One region of the Dysgonomonas sp. genome, then DNA from elsewhere that is predicted to be linked to it. Evidence: riboswitches for the same ligand, from Rfam matches in the RefSeq annotation. Region 1 holds a riboswitch; each other region holds the start of a gene.
What was found. A riboswitch is a leader RNA that binds a small molecule or an ion and turns the genes downstream of it on or off. The one in region 1 is predicted to bind cobalamin.

Region 1 (4,993 bases):
TCTTTCCACATATTACCCACATCGGATGAATTGTCATTTCTAACATTATACGTTCCGACATTAAATTTTTGTGCATTTAGAGTAAGGGCAGTCATGAATAATACTGCACTAATAAAAATTTGTTTCATTATTAAATTAATTTGAGAATTAAAGGTAATAAGTAAATATAATTTCTTGATGATATATTCTCAGATTATAACTTTCTATAACGGTTTATGCAATAGAACTGATAAAAAAACTTATATATCGATACATATGATAAACTATGTTATTATGAGTTGTAACCAATCATCAGAGTTGGTGCACTTGATACAAACTACACTTTTATCACTTAAATAAATGTAACAAATCCTCCATCTCAGCCCAATATATATGAGTATATCCTGCAATTACATTTTTGTAGCGTAATAGCTTTGTATCCACTGGAACCTCCTTTGCATTATACTGCTGTGTTATACTTTCCATGTTATTTTCAATATGTGAATAATGAAATTCGTGTCCTCTAACAGCTATACAATTATATTCAAATTGACGGTATCCTAATTTAAGTTTCATGTTTTCCATTGAAGCCTTTTGCTTGAAAATATCTACCATTGGATATTCTATCCCATCCTTATCTGCGATAGATGAAGACAGATACATCATTCCACCACATTCTGCAAGAATATTACCTCCATTTTCCGCATAATCCATAATAGCCTTATGTAGCAGTTTATTTTCGCTTAGCTGTTTTGCATATAATTCAGGATATCCTCCCGGGAAATAAACAAAATCTGACTTTGGCAAATATTTGTCTGTTAAAGGACTAAAGAAGGTCACCTCTCCTATTTTTCTTAAATATTCTATATTTTCATGATACATAAAATTGAAGGCTTCGTCGGCTGCAACTGCTATTTTCAGATCCCGAGAAGCATGTTCGTTAATTTGCTGCGGTTCTGAATTTCCTAACTCAACTTGCGTATGTGATAACAATATATCAATATCAATATGTTTTTCCACAATTGATGCGGCAATATTAGCAAAGTCATCTAAAAGAAAATCTTGATCGATACTTAATCCTAAATGACGTGAAGGCACACTGAGATTTTCATTTTTAGGCAGATAACCTAGTGGAACTATACCAACATCGTGGCAAGCATCCGAGAGAAATTTATAATGGCTTTCGGATCCTACATAGTTAAAAATTACTCCTATAACATTTATCTTTTCATAAAACTTTTTGAATCCATACAATAATGGAGCTGCTGAATATGCCATAGATTTGGCATTTATAACCATAACAACAGGGATATCCAATAATCCTGCAATTTCGGCACTACTTCCTTTCATTTTGTTATATCCGTCAAATAGCCCCATCACTCCTTCAGTAATGCAAGCATCACTTCCTGATGCGTATTTTGAGTACAGATATCTGACGTGATTCTCTGATGATAAGAATAAATCCAGATTGACAGATTTATTGCCAGAAGCCATATCGTGATATTTCGTATCTATATAATCAGGTCCGCACTTAAATGGTTGTACCTTAAGACCTCTATTCTTTAATGCTCTTAATAAGCCTAAAGTAACTGTTGTTTTTCCTGAACCTGAGCTTGGCGCAGCTATGAGAAAACTGGAAATCACTTTCATGAGTAATCTGGTTTTATTTTCAGCAAAAGTATAAAAAGCCATCAATGAAATGAATTTTACCAAGAAAATATATTTTTTAAGAATTCTTTTTAATCCTATTTTTTTTCAATTACCTTTGAAGCCGCTTAGGTGATGTATTCAGACATTCGTCTGTTGCATAAAAGGGAATTCGGTCAGAATCCGAAACAGTGCCCGCTACTGTGAATTCCATAAAATTTTGAGTATCACCACTGCCACTGTCACAATGATGGGAAGGCCTCTCAAAATGGAACAAGTCAGGAAACCTGCCTAGCATAAATTAATAGATATTCCCGGGGTCAGGAATATAATTAACTAACATTATACTTCTTTTTTAATGAAACTAAGAATTATGCTAACAGCATTGCTATGCTGTATTGCAAGTATTTCGTTCGCTCAGTTGAGCTTGCGCGGAAGAGTCGTTGATGAAAATGAAAAGCCGATCGCTGGTGCCAGCGTATGGATTGAGTACACAACCATTGGAACATCCACAGATTTGAAGGGTGAGTTTAGTCTTGAAAAAATCCCGGAAGGTAATAATCTTCTAAGAATTAGTGCACTGGATTATAATGGAGCTCGTGAGACAATAAACAGATCTAATGACAACATCCTTATTCGGATGAAACATTCTCCTCTTAAACTGAATGAAGTAGTAGTAACAGGTACCGGCACAATCAACAAACTTAAAAGCTCACCCGTTGCAATAGATGTTATTTCTCAGAGAGAACTCCAAAACACGAATATTCCTACATTCGAAAACGCTATGATTGCTCTGAATCCTTCCATGTCATTTACTCCTAATGCAATGGGATCGTACATGCAACTGAATGGATTAAGCAATAGATATATACTTGTGTTAGTTGATGGTAAAAAACTTGGTGGCGATGTCGGAGGTAACGTAGACTTAAACCGCATTGATATGGGAAATATCAAGCGGATAGAAGTTCTGAAAGGAGCTGCTTCTTCTTTGTATGGTTCGGATGCAATAGCGGGAGTTATTAATATTATAACCAATAAACCAAAAGACTTAGTGAATTTTTCAACCGAGACACGCTTCTCAGAGTATGGACAATTTACTCAAAATGCTAACCTATATCTGAATGTAGGGGGCTTCTCTTCGTCTACTTCTTTTCAGCGGAATCAGGCTGACGGATGGCAACTAAATAAAAAGGAAATAATAAACGATAAAGAAATAGATACGGATAAACAAGCTATGTTACGCTTCTATTCCGATGTTTTTAGCCAACGTTTTGGTTATAAGGCGACAAAAGAATTGAGCATGTATGTAGAGGGAAGCCTTTTCGACAAAAAATTTAAACGCCCCGTAAGTGCTTATGGGTTCGATATGAAATACGTCGACTATTCGTTTGGTGCCGGTGCAAAGTATTTACTGAAAAATAATGGTTTGATTACATTAGACTGGAATACCGACCGTTTCGAATATTTTAAAGCTTACCTGAAAGAAACCAAAGACAAAAACGGTGTCACATTTATGCCCGGAGATGAAGAATTTGTGAGAAGGCAGAAGTACAATAATATAAATCTGAAAGGTACATTCAACGCCGGAAAGTTCAATAAAGTAACTGTCGGTTCGGAGTACAAGGTAGACAACCTATATGCTCCGGCAGATAGCATCGGAGGTTCCAGAAATGTTTATACATTGGCTTTTTATGCTCAGGATGAAATAAATCTTTTCGGAAAGCTGAATATTGTTCCCGGAGTCAGATATATATATAATGAAACCTTCAAAAACAGGGTTACACCTAAAGTCAGCGCAATGTATACTCTTCATGATTTCAATTTCAGAGTATCATATGCTACAGGTTTCAAAACTCCTGAATTGAAGCAGCTATTCATGAAAACTGAAGTTACGAGCAAAGGTAAAACCACTTTAAGTGTAGGGAATAAAGATCTGAAGCCTGAAAGTTCAAACTATTACTCTGTCAATGCTGAATATATAAAAGATTTCCTTTCATTGACTGTTACAGGCTATATTAACAATCTGAAAAATAAGATCGATACATATGAAATCGAATTAACACCCGAAGAAATAGCTGAAGGATATAATAAGAAATCATCGTATCATAATATCGGAAGATCTCGTATTCAAGGCGTAGACTTTACTTTTAATTCATACCTTGGTTATAACCTTACTTTAGGAGGAGGGTATAGTTATGTGAATGCCAAAGACCTCGATACAGGAAAGCGTCTTCAACGTATAAGTCGTCATACAGGAAATGTTAACCTGAATTGGTTTAAAGATTTCGGGTTATTCAAGTCAAATTTTAATTTAAACGGACGCCTGCAAAGCCGTAGATATTATGACGATGGTGATGATGCACGTGCTTATCAATTGTGGAACTTTGCTACACGTCATACATTCAAGAGTATAAATGGCCTTGTATTTGAACCGGGTTTAGGTATTGAAAATATCTTTGACTTTGTAGATGATAAACCTTTCAACCGCAATTATGCGACTTTATCTCCCGGACGTACATTTTATGCCAGCCTGAAAATTAAGTTTAGTAAGTAAGACTGTTTATGAAATCTTCAAACTTATTATATCTCTTTGTTTTCTGCTCAACTCTTTATTCCTGTTCTTCGATCGGGAATAAGGAGAATGAAAATGTTGAAAAATATCAGCTAAGACATGCTCGTGGATTCAATGTAGAACAATATGAAGATTACAAATTGGTAACCGTACGTGACCCTTGGGATACTGTGCGCACTCTCTATCGATATATATTAATTGATCGTGATAAAGAAATTCCGAAGAACCTGCCTGAAGGAACTATAGTAAAAGTACCATTGCAAACTGTGATCGCTTTTTCTACGATTCAATGTAGTATGTTGCAAGAAATAGATGAACAGCATCGTATAACAGGGGTCTGTCAGGCCAAATATATAGACCTGCCTTATATCCAAGAACGATTGAAAGCCGGAAAGATTATAGATTTGGGAAGTATGCACAAACCGGATGTTGAACAATTAATCAATCTGATGCCATCTGCACTTATTGTATCAGCGATGGAAACCGGCATGGGCTATTTGGATAAGTTAAGAATTCCTATCATTGCTACTACTGACTATATGGAAGATACTGCTCTCGGTCGTGCCGAATGGATACGCTACCATGCATTGTTTTACGGAAAAGAAGCGCTAGCCGACTCGCTTTTCCAAGAAACAGAACGCAGATACAATGAAATAAAAGATAGGGTAAAGAATTCATCTAATAAACCAACAGTATTCAACGACCTGAAATTTGGTAAAACATGGCGGATTGCTGGAGGAAAAAGCTATCTGGCAAATCTGATACGTGATGCCGGAGGCGAATACGTTTGGAATG
Region 2 (4,993 bases), on a different contig from region 1:
TCCCCGCATGCAATAAGGCACTTCACTGTTGGCGACTCCGCCATTGCTTCATTTATGTGACTTATGACTGTTTCGTCATTTACACTAAGGATTGCTTTTATACTTGCCGCGTTATTGCGATAAACAATGTCTTTTTTTGTTAATAGATGAGTCGCCGGAATCGCAACCGCACCTATCTTATGCAGAGCTATAACAGCAAACCAGAATTCGTAGCGTCGTTTCATGATAAGCATTACCATATCTCCATGTCCTATGCCTAACGACTGGAAATAAGCAGCTGTACGGTCGCTCTGTTCTTTGATGTCTGCAAATGTGAAATCGATGTGTTCTCCCTGGTCATTACCCCAACAAATAGCTCTTTTAGTAGGGTTTATTCGTGCCCATTCATCAACTACATCATATCCAAAATTAAAATTATCAGGAATCTCAACGTGATAATGCTTTGCAAAATCTTCAGTTGAAGTAAAATGAATTTGTTTTACAAATTTTTCCAACATTATATAATGGTGATTAATCTTTTAGTAAATGAAAATACCAGCTTAAAGCACAACAGCAATAAACTTCACTCGTTTTCCGTCCAGAGCTTTCATTCCATGCGGCAGGCTTGAATCGAAGTAGATGCTATCACCTTCTTCCAATATCAAATCTTTCCCATTTATTTGTAAAAGCATCCGTCCTTCAAGGATAAGGTTAAACTCTTGCCCGGTATGTGTGCTATGATGTATCCTTACACTATCTTGCTTGGGTTCTACCGTAACTTCAAACACATCGGCCTTTCGATTGTTAAATCCACCGGCTAGCGTCTGATAACTGTAATCTGAAACACGCTTCACAGCTAAACCTTTTCCCTTGCGCGTCAAAAAATAGCTGCTCATGCGAGGTTCGTCAGCAAACATCAGTACAGAAACATCTATATTATGTTTCGATGCAATGTTTTTCAGTGTACTGATAGTCAAATCTTTTCTCCCTTCTTCATATTCGAGGTATACCACAGGATCTATACCACATGATGAAGCGAACTCTTCGGTCGTCATATCCAAAGCCTCACGGAGACCTTTCAGACGCTGACCTATCTGCTTAATATCTTCATTCATACCTAAAATGTATTAAATTGATTCCTCTTTTTCGGGCTTATCCTTTCTTTCTTTTTGTGTTTCGGATATTAGTATTTGCATTGCTTTAGGGATGCCGGCTTTAAATTCAAGCAATTCCCCTGTTCTTGGATGTTTCAAAATTAGTCCCCCGGCATGAAGGGCGATTCTTTTGATCGGATTATTTGAAGCACCATATTTCTTATCGCCAACAATCGGATGTCCGATCTGTTGCATGTGTACTCTTACTTGATTTTTGCGTCGTGTTTCAAGGTCAAAATCCAATAGTGAATAGCCGCCTTTCGATTTTTGTGTCTTGTAATGTGTAACAGATTTCAGTCCTCCGTTATCGATAAGGGAGGACATCATTACAAAATTCTTGTTTTCGGTAAGCCACGATGTTACAGTTCCATTTTTAGGATTCGGGCGTCCTTCTACAATTGCCATGTATGAATACTTAGGTACAAGGTTGTCCCAGTTTTTCTGAAAAATATCCTGTAGCTCCATGTCTTTCGCAAAGATCATTAGTCCCGAAACTTCTCTGTCGAGGCGATGCAGAACATAAACACGTGCTTTTTTATCTTTTTTCTTTACGTATTCATTCAGAGAGTTATATACAGTGCGTGACTTTTCCTTATCTGTAGCTACAGATAAAAATCCTGCTTCTTTTTCGATGACAAGTAAGTCGTCGTCTTCAAATACAATCTTTAATCCCTTCAATCTTTTTTCTTTTCGAGACTGATCGTATTTCATAACAGAGACCTTATCTTTTGCCTTCAGTTCGAAATCGAATTGAGTGATAAGCTTTCCGTTTACTTTGATTTGTTTATGTGCAAGAAGCGATTTAACTGCGTTGCGACTTTTACGCACTTCTTTTTGGACAAGGAAATCTAGCAATTGAGCCGGTTGATCAACTTTTATTTCCTGCAATACTTTATCTCTGGTTGTATTCCTCATTTCATTTATATATGAATATGAAACAAAGGTAAGCGTTTTTCTTTTAAGATAAACACAACATTAGATGTCGATTTACAAATATTAATTTAAATCATGGCTGCTTAAGGTTGGAGAACTTTAATGCATAGAGTCATAAAACACAGGATAATATCTTTCGCATGAAGCATGCTAGCGGAATTAACATTTATATTTTGTCTTTCAATATAATTTATCCTTACCTTTGCAGCACTTTGTTTCGTTTGTTAACGAATTGAAAGGGAATCAGGTGAAAATCCTGAACAGACCCGCTGCTGTAAGCTCTGTAAAGCTTGTGCAACATAGCCACTGTTATTCAAAATGGGAAGGCTGTACAAGTTGGAGTAAGTCAGAAGACCTGCAAAGTAATAGTTCGGACAGCTTTCGAGGAATAGAGCTTAAGAAACAGTGTCAAGATTATATAGTCTTTTCTTTGTTCTTATCGAAAGCATTTTATTGAATAATTTGTGAAGATGAGGACTTTTTTATTTTCCCTTATATTTTTATTTGTAGTAGGCTGTATGCATATGCAGGCTCAGATTAATGATAGTCTCAATGCAAAGAAACTGTCAGAGATAGAAATTTCTGCACAGATCAAACCATCTGTCTCACGATCTACAACTCCACTTCAAGTTATTGATAATACAGAGATTGAACGAATAGGAATACTGTCCGTATCAGATGCTGTCCGCCGTTTTTCGGGAGTTACAGTAAAAGATTATGGAGGTATTGGAGGCATGAAAACTGTTTCTATAAGGGGGATGGGGGCTCAACATACTGCAGTTAGTTATGATGGTGTTACGATGAGTAATGTTCAATCCGGACAGATCGATATCAGTCGTTTTTCATTGGATAATGTTTCTATGATAACTCTCTCTATTGGTCAGTCTGATGATATATTTCAGGCAGCACGATCATATGCATCAGCCGGCTTATTAGAGGTAATAACATCAAACCCTGCCTTTAAGAATAAATCATATAATGGAAATATACAAGTTAAAGCTGGTTCTTATGGGCTTTTCAATCCTACTGTCTATTATGCACACCGACTGAATAAGAAATTCTCTCTTTCGTTAAATACAGGATGGGAAAGAGCAGATGGAAGATATAAATTCACATTTAAAAATGCGGATCAAACCGAAGAGCGTAAGCGGAGGAATTCTGATGTTGATATCTGGCGTACAGAATTAAACCTCTATGGGAATATGGGCAAAGCCGGCGAGCTGAAATTTAAAGTAAATTATTATGATTCGGAAAGAGGTCTGCCGGGTTCTGTAATTTTCTACAGAGACGATAATGACGAAAGAGTATGGAACAAGGATTTGTTCTCCCAACTATATTACAAAAATAGAGTTAATGATAAAATAAGTATAAAAGGGCAATTAAAATTCAGTCGCAACCATTATAAATATTTGTCAATAACCAATAATACAGCAGAAAACAAACAAGAAGACCGCATCACTCAGTATGAATACTATGCATCTGTAGGTATGATGTACAAGCCTCTAAAATATCTATCCATAAGTTTATTTGAAGATATATTTCAGAATAAGTTGAATAGTAATTTTGAAGATGTGGACAAGCCGAAGAGAATTTCATCACTCACAGCTTTGGCTGCTCAATTTACTAATAAATATCTAACCGTAACCGGAAGCCTTTTAGCTACATATGTTGACGAAAGCGTTCTGACGGGAGACTCCCCTAAAGATAAGAAAAAGGTAACACCATCTATAAGTGTATCATACTTACCTTTCGAAGAAGCTAATTTAAGATTTCGTGGGTCTTATAAAAAGATATTTAGAGTGCCAACTTTTGATGATATGTATTACATACGTATGGGCAATATAAATCTGAAACCGGAATATGCAACACAATACAATGTGGGATTGACTTGGACAAAAAAAATATCTGAGACTATTGACTTTATGAGTATATCTTTAGATGGTTACAAAAATAAAGTAGATGATAAAATTGTGCCTTTTCCTACAATGAACATTTTTAAGATGCGTAATTATGGAAAGGTCGATATGACCGGAGTGGATCTGAATCTCCGTCTTCATACATTGTTAACATCCCAAATATCATTAAATATCACAGGCAATTATAGTTATCAGAGAGTTATAGATGTAACAGATAAAAATAGTAAAAACTATAAAGATCAAATCCCTTACACACCGCGTCATTATGGTTCGGCATCGGTAAGTTTAGAAAACCCTTTGTTAAATTTTGCATATACTGTTATTATATCAGGCAAACGTTACGCTCTTGATCAGAATATACCCAAAAATGAGATAGAATCATATACAGATCATAGTATTTCACTAAATAAGTCTTTTATATTAAATAATAATAGCTTACGCCTCCAACTCAATTTAATTAATCTGACAAACAAGAATTATCAAATTGTACAATATTATCCTATGCCGGGACGATCTTTTACAATATCAGCTAATTATAATTTTTAAATATTTATTCATATGAAAATAAATAAGATTTTTTACGCATTTCTCTTTGTAGCATTAGTTTTAGGATTCGCATCATGTAGTGATGACGAAGGCTATCCTGTTGTTGAACCACCTGTTGTTGAACCACCTATTGTTGAGCCACCTTTGGCAGGAACAGGATCATACATATTAAATAGTGGAAAAAGCGGAAGTAATAACGCAAATATTGCTTATTACGACTATGAAACAGGAAAGGTTACTTACAATGTCTTCGAATCAATAAATAGTAAAGGACTGGGAGATACTGGACAAGATATAATAACCTACGGAGATAGAACTTATATAGCAGTATCAGGATCTGCTGTTATTTATGTTTTGGACAAAACGGGTAAAATATTAAGTACTATAGAATCTACTAAAGATGGAAAAAAGCAACAGCCGAGAAATCTTACAGCTTATGATGGTAAAGTATATGTCACATATTTT
Region 3 (4,993 bases), on a different contig from region 1:
GGAGTATGTATCTTATGAGCACAGTAGATACCCAAAAGCCCTATCACAACAGTGCCACTTAACGTAGCTGAGATCAAGCCAAAGTCGAAATACAACAACGTAAAACGAATAGCATGACCAAGCCCTCCCAGCAAACCGGCAACGAACAATCCCTTCTTAGGCGTTTCGAACAATAGTGCAAAACCTATAGCAATAAAAAAACTAAGAAAAGCGTCTTTCAATATATCTATTAGCATAATCAAAAGTTATTTATTCCTATTATTGTCATACTAATAAACATCCCCACAGCGATACATAAAAGAATAAATCCGCCGAATGCTCCACGGGCAATACCTGTAGGGATATACCCTTCAAGCAAATCGATTATACTATTTATCAGAGGAACTCCCGGAATAAGGAATAATACAGAAGTAGCAATAGATGTTTGAGGCAAATAACCAAATCCAGATAAGATATTCAATCCTGATATGGTTGTTGTCACAAACGCTGAGCAGATTACAATAACCATCAGGTTAAACTTTCTCTTAATCATCTCCTGACGCACCGCAAGCCCCACGAATGAGGCTAAAAAAGCAAAAGCCCCATCTATTAAATTCCCTCCGGCCAGTAGGCATAACGATCCGCAAGCTATTCCAATAAACAGGCGAACAAGCCAAACAGAATAACGAGAGGTATCTTTCAATCTTTTTATACGCTGGTGCAACTCCTGCAAAGAAATCCGATCTTCGGCAAGTTCCCATGTCAGCAAACTGGTATTGGTGAGTATTCCAAAGTGTACCCCATGATGTATTATCTTTTTATTGGCCGTCACTATGTTTTCCTCATTATCCATATCGGTTACTGATACCGATACTGCAGTAAATGATATCAGCATTTCTACTTTATAGTTTGTTTTCTGTGCTATACGTTGTACATTCCTATTAATTCTTTCACAGTGGGCTCCCGATTCAAGCAACAGGGTACTGACCTCCAATATGATGTCTACAAATTCCTTCAGCGACAACTCTTTGTCTGAACGTGTGTTTTCTACATCTGCACATCGATCATCAACATGCGAATAATCAAGAACGTTTGCGCGCATTTCTTTCTAAACTTTTTACGATTAAACATAAATGTAAAAAGCTCTTTTGAACTTCTCAATGCTGCAATAAGAACACACCTGGATAATAACATCTCCTCCGACAAGAGGGATGAATGAAATTATTAGACATAACACTTTTATCGCGAAGCATTGTCAATCCGATTTAAGGCAGGTATCCTGGCTTTCACCATTTCTATTTTCCTTCCCATCTCTGCACGAAACAGTGGATTTTTAAATAGAAACTTTCGCGGTGATTACAGTTGCGCGACAGCTCAGGACTTTCACCTGATTCCCTATTCTCCTCAATATCTGAGGCACCTTAGCGGTTGAAGAATAATGATAAAGAACTTTCGGGAGGCAAAGGTATAGGAAAAAATAATAAATAGCACATCTTTTTTATTTTTTCCTATACAAAAAGATATAAAAGAAAACAAAAAGAGAAGAGTCTCAATCAATAAGCATTTTTGCATTAAATGTTTATTTTTATGCTTAAAAACATATAACTTTGTCACAGGTTTTGGTGTCATTTACTATATCCATAGAAAATGATGAAAAGGGAATCAGGTGAAAATCCTGGACAGACCCGCTGCTGTAAGCTCCTCCAAAGACTTTGAACAATACTCTATCCACTGTTCTTACACTGAATGGGAAGGATGCTCAAAGATAAAGTAAGTCAGAAGACCTGCCAAGACCATATAGATTGAAGCTTTCGAGGAATAAAGCTGAAGATTTAGGATGGGATTTTTTCAAATAGAAAAAGCCTTCTCTATTTTATTTTTATTCTGTTACATTTATTTAAATACGTCTGTATTTATTTCTTATTCTATTCCACGTAAGCTCTGAAAATTGAGTACTTAGAAATTTATTTTATAATCAAATGGAAGCATATAAAAACTTTAAAGGCACACGGTGGCAAGAGGAAATCAATGTAAATGATTTTATACTCCAAAACTATAAAGAATACACAGGAGACGAATCTTTTCTACAAAACCCTACTGAAGCAACAATCAAGCTATGGGAAAAGTTAAGCACAATGTTTATTGAAGAAAAAGAGAAAGGCATATATGATGCCGAGACTCGAATACCTTCTCAAATTGATGCTTATGGACCCGGATATATAGACCAAGAGCTGGAAAAAATTGTAGGGGTTCAAACAGACAAACCGCTAAAAAGAGCAATATTCCCTAACGGAGGTCTCCGTATGGTGAAACAGAGTTTGGCCGAATATGGTTATAAACTCGACAAAGGGACAGAAGAAATATTCTCAAAATACAGACGCACACACAACGAAGGTGTATTCGCTGCTTATACCGACAGCATACGCAGAGCCAGAAGCAATGGATTGTTAACGGGCCTACCCGATGCTTACGGACGTGGACGTATTATCGGCGATTATCGCAGAGTAGCTCTTTACGGTGTAGATCGATTAATCTCGGAACGAGAAAAACGTTTCCAAGAATGTGACCCAATTGTGATGACAGACGATCTGATTCGTCTTCGTGAAGAGCTAAATTCGCAAATAGAAGCATTACTAGCCTTGAAACGTATGGCTGCTTCGTACGGGTTTGACATTTCTCAACCGGCGAATACAGCCCAAGAAGCTATCCAATGGACATACTTTGGATACCTGGGTGCTATTAAAGACCAAAACGGTGCAGCGATGAGCCTCGGACGTGTAACTACTTTCCTCGATATATATATTGAAAGAGATTTACAAGCAGGCTTAATAAGCGAGGTAGACGCACAAGAGCTTATTGATCATTTTGTAATGAAGTTGCGCATAGTCCGTTATCTTCGCACAAATGAATATAATGAACTATTTTCGGGAGATCCGGTATGGGTAACCGAATCGATCGGAGGTATGACAAATAACGGAAAGTCGATGGTTACGAAAAATAGCTACCGTATGCTTCATACACTATACAACCTAGGGCCTGCACCCGAACCTAATCTAACAATATTATGGAGCGACCGTTTACCTGAAAGCTGGAAGCATTATTGCGCCAAGGTTTCTATCGATACTTCATCACTTCAGTACGAGAATGACGACCTGATGCGCCCTCAACTAGGCGATGATTACGGTATCGCATGCTGTGTATCGCCCATGCGAATAGGACACCAGATGCAATTCTTCGGAGCTAGAGCAAACCTACCAAAGGCTCTACTATATACAATCAACGGAGGTAAAGACGAAATAACCAAAGCTCAAGTATTACCAAAACATTGGGTAGAAAAGGTATCAGGAGAGTATCTTGACTTTGAAGAAGTTTGGGAGAAATTTGACCGCACCTTGGATTGGGTTGCCGAAACTTACGTAAAGGCATTAAATATCATCCATTATATGCACGATAAATATTCATACGAAGCTTTAGAAATGGCTTTGCATGATGTTGATATCGTTCGGACACAAGCATTCGGCGTTTCGGGTTTGTCCATTATCGCTGACTCTTTTGCTGCCATCAAGTACGGAAAAGTACGCATCGTAAGAAATGAAGAAGGTGACGCAGTCGACTATATTATAGAGAAAGATTACGTTCCGTTTGGAAACAACGACGACAAGACCGACAGGTTTGCTGTGGAAATAGTAGAAAAGTTCATGAGCAAAATCCGTAAACGTAAGATGTATAAAGATGCGATACCTACACAGTCGGTATTGACCATCACTTCAAATGTTGTTTACGGAAAGAAAACAGGAAACACCCCTGACGGACGACGTGGAGGAACACCTTTTGCTCCGGGAGCCAACCCTATGCATGGGCGTGATACCAGAGGAGCTGTAGCATCACTTTCATCTGTAGCGAAGCTTCCGTTTGCTCATGCAAATGACGGTATTTCATATACTTTCGCTATCACACCAAACACATTGGGTAAAAACAGAAAAGAAGAAGCTCAAAACCTCAGCGGACTTCTTGATGGCTACTTCTTACAAACAGGTCACCATCTCAACGTTAATGTATTTGACAGGAATCTACTTATCGACGCGATGGAACATCCTGAAAAATATCCTCAGTTGACAATACGTGTATCAGGTTATGCTGTTAATTTCGTAAAACTTACAAAAGAGCAGCAATTGGATGTTATAAACAGAACAATTACTACATCATTCTGATACTCCGTTAATAAATAAAAAGTTGCTCCAAAACAAAAAAAACACTTTTGGGGCAACTTCACTTAGCTGGAAGAAAATAAATAATGAAAGGTTTAATTCATTCTTTCGAATCTTTTGGAACTAAAGACGGCCCGGGTATAAGATTTGTATTTTTTATGCAAGGCTGCCCTCTTCGTTGCCTCTATTGCCATAACCCAGACACATGGAATATGAACGATAAGAAGTACGAACTAGCTCCGGAAGAGGCTTTTGAAGAAGTAAAGAAGGTAAAAAACTTCATACGCAATGGGGGCATAACCATTTCGGGAGGAGAACCCCTGCTACAACCCCAGTTTATTATTGAACTATTCAAGATGTGTAAAAATGAAGGTTTACATACAGCTATAGACACATCAGGATATATATTAAATGATAAGGTAAAAGAGGTTTTAGAGTACACAGATCTTGTACTGCTAGACATTAAACAAATCAACCCTGATAAATATAAAAACCTCACAGCAAAACCACTGGAGCCAACACTTCGCTTCATGCAGTACCTCACAGAAATTGAAAAACCTGCATGGCTAAGATATGTGCTCGTTCCGGGCTTCACCGACGATGAAAAAGACCTAAATGACTGGGCAAAACAAGTTTCTGTATATAAAAATGTACAGCGAGTAGATATTCTACCTTTTCATCAAATGGGGTTGCATAAATGGGAGCAATTAGGTGAAGACTACAAGCTTAAAGACATTGAACCTCCCGAACAGTCGGAAATAGAGAAGGCTGAAAATATTTTCCGAAGTTATGGACTTAAGGTCTGA

Region 2: linked by a shared signal. The riboswitch ahead of PKC55_RS02880 (TonB-dependent receptor plug domain-containing protein) and the one ahead of PKC55_RS10960 (TonB-dependent receptor) in region 1 are both predicted to bind cobalamin.
Region 3: linked by a shared signal. The riboswitch ahead of pflB (formate C-acetyltransferase) and the one ahead of PKC55_RS10960 (TonB-dependent receptor) in region 1 are both predicted to bind cobalamin.

What each region holds. Positions count from the first base shown of each region.
Region 1 is NZ_DAOKYH010000008.1:42,870-47,862, forward strand. Features, by position in the region: gene PKC55_RS10950 (endonuclease/exonuclease/phosphatase family protein) at 1-128, opposite strand, end outside; gene PKC55_RS10955 (cobyrinic acid a,c-diamide synthase CobB) at 328-1,629, opposite strand; cobalamin riboswitch at 1,740-1,935, shown strand; gene PKC55_RS10960 (TonB-dependent receptor) at 1,985-4,180, shown strand; gene PKC55_RS10965 (ABC transporter substrate-binding protein) at 4,189-4,993, shown strand, end outside.
Region 2 is NZ_DAOKYH010000001.1:681,271-686,263, forward strand. Features, by position in the region: gene PKC55_RS02865 (AMP-binding protein) at 1-497, opposite strand, end outside; gene PKC55_RS02870 (helix-turn-helix domain-containing protein) at 540-1,094, opposite strand; gene PKC55_RS02875 (RluA family pseudouridine synthase) at 1,107-2,048, opposite strand; cobalamin riboswitch at 2,262-2,443, shown strand; gene PKC55_RS02880 (TonB-dependent receptor plug domain-containing protein) at 2,537-4,528, shown strand; gene PKC55_RS02885 (NHL repeat-containing protein) at 4,541-4,993, shown strand, end outside.
Region 3 is NZ_DAOKYH010000021.1:10,357-15,349, reverse strand. Features, by position in the region: gene PKC55_RS16090 (threonine/serine exporter family protein) at 1-236, opposite strand, end outside; gene PKC55_RS16085 (threonine/serine exporter family protein) at 239-1,081, opposite strand; cobalamin riboswitch at 1,232-1,416, opposite strand; cobalamin riboswitch at 1,583-1,785, shown strand; gene pflB (formate C-acetyltransferase) at 1,959-4,190, shown strand; gene pflA (pyruvate formate-lyase-activating protein) at 4,274-4,993, shown strand.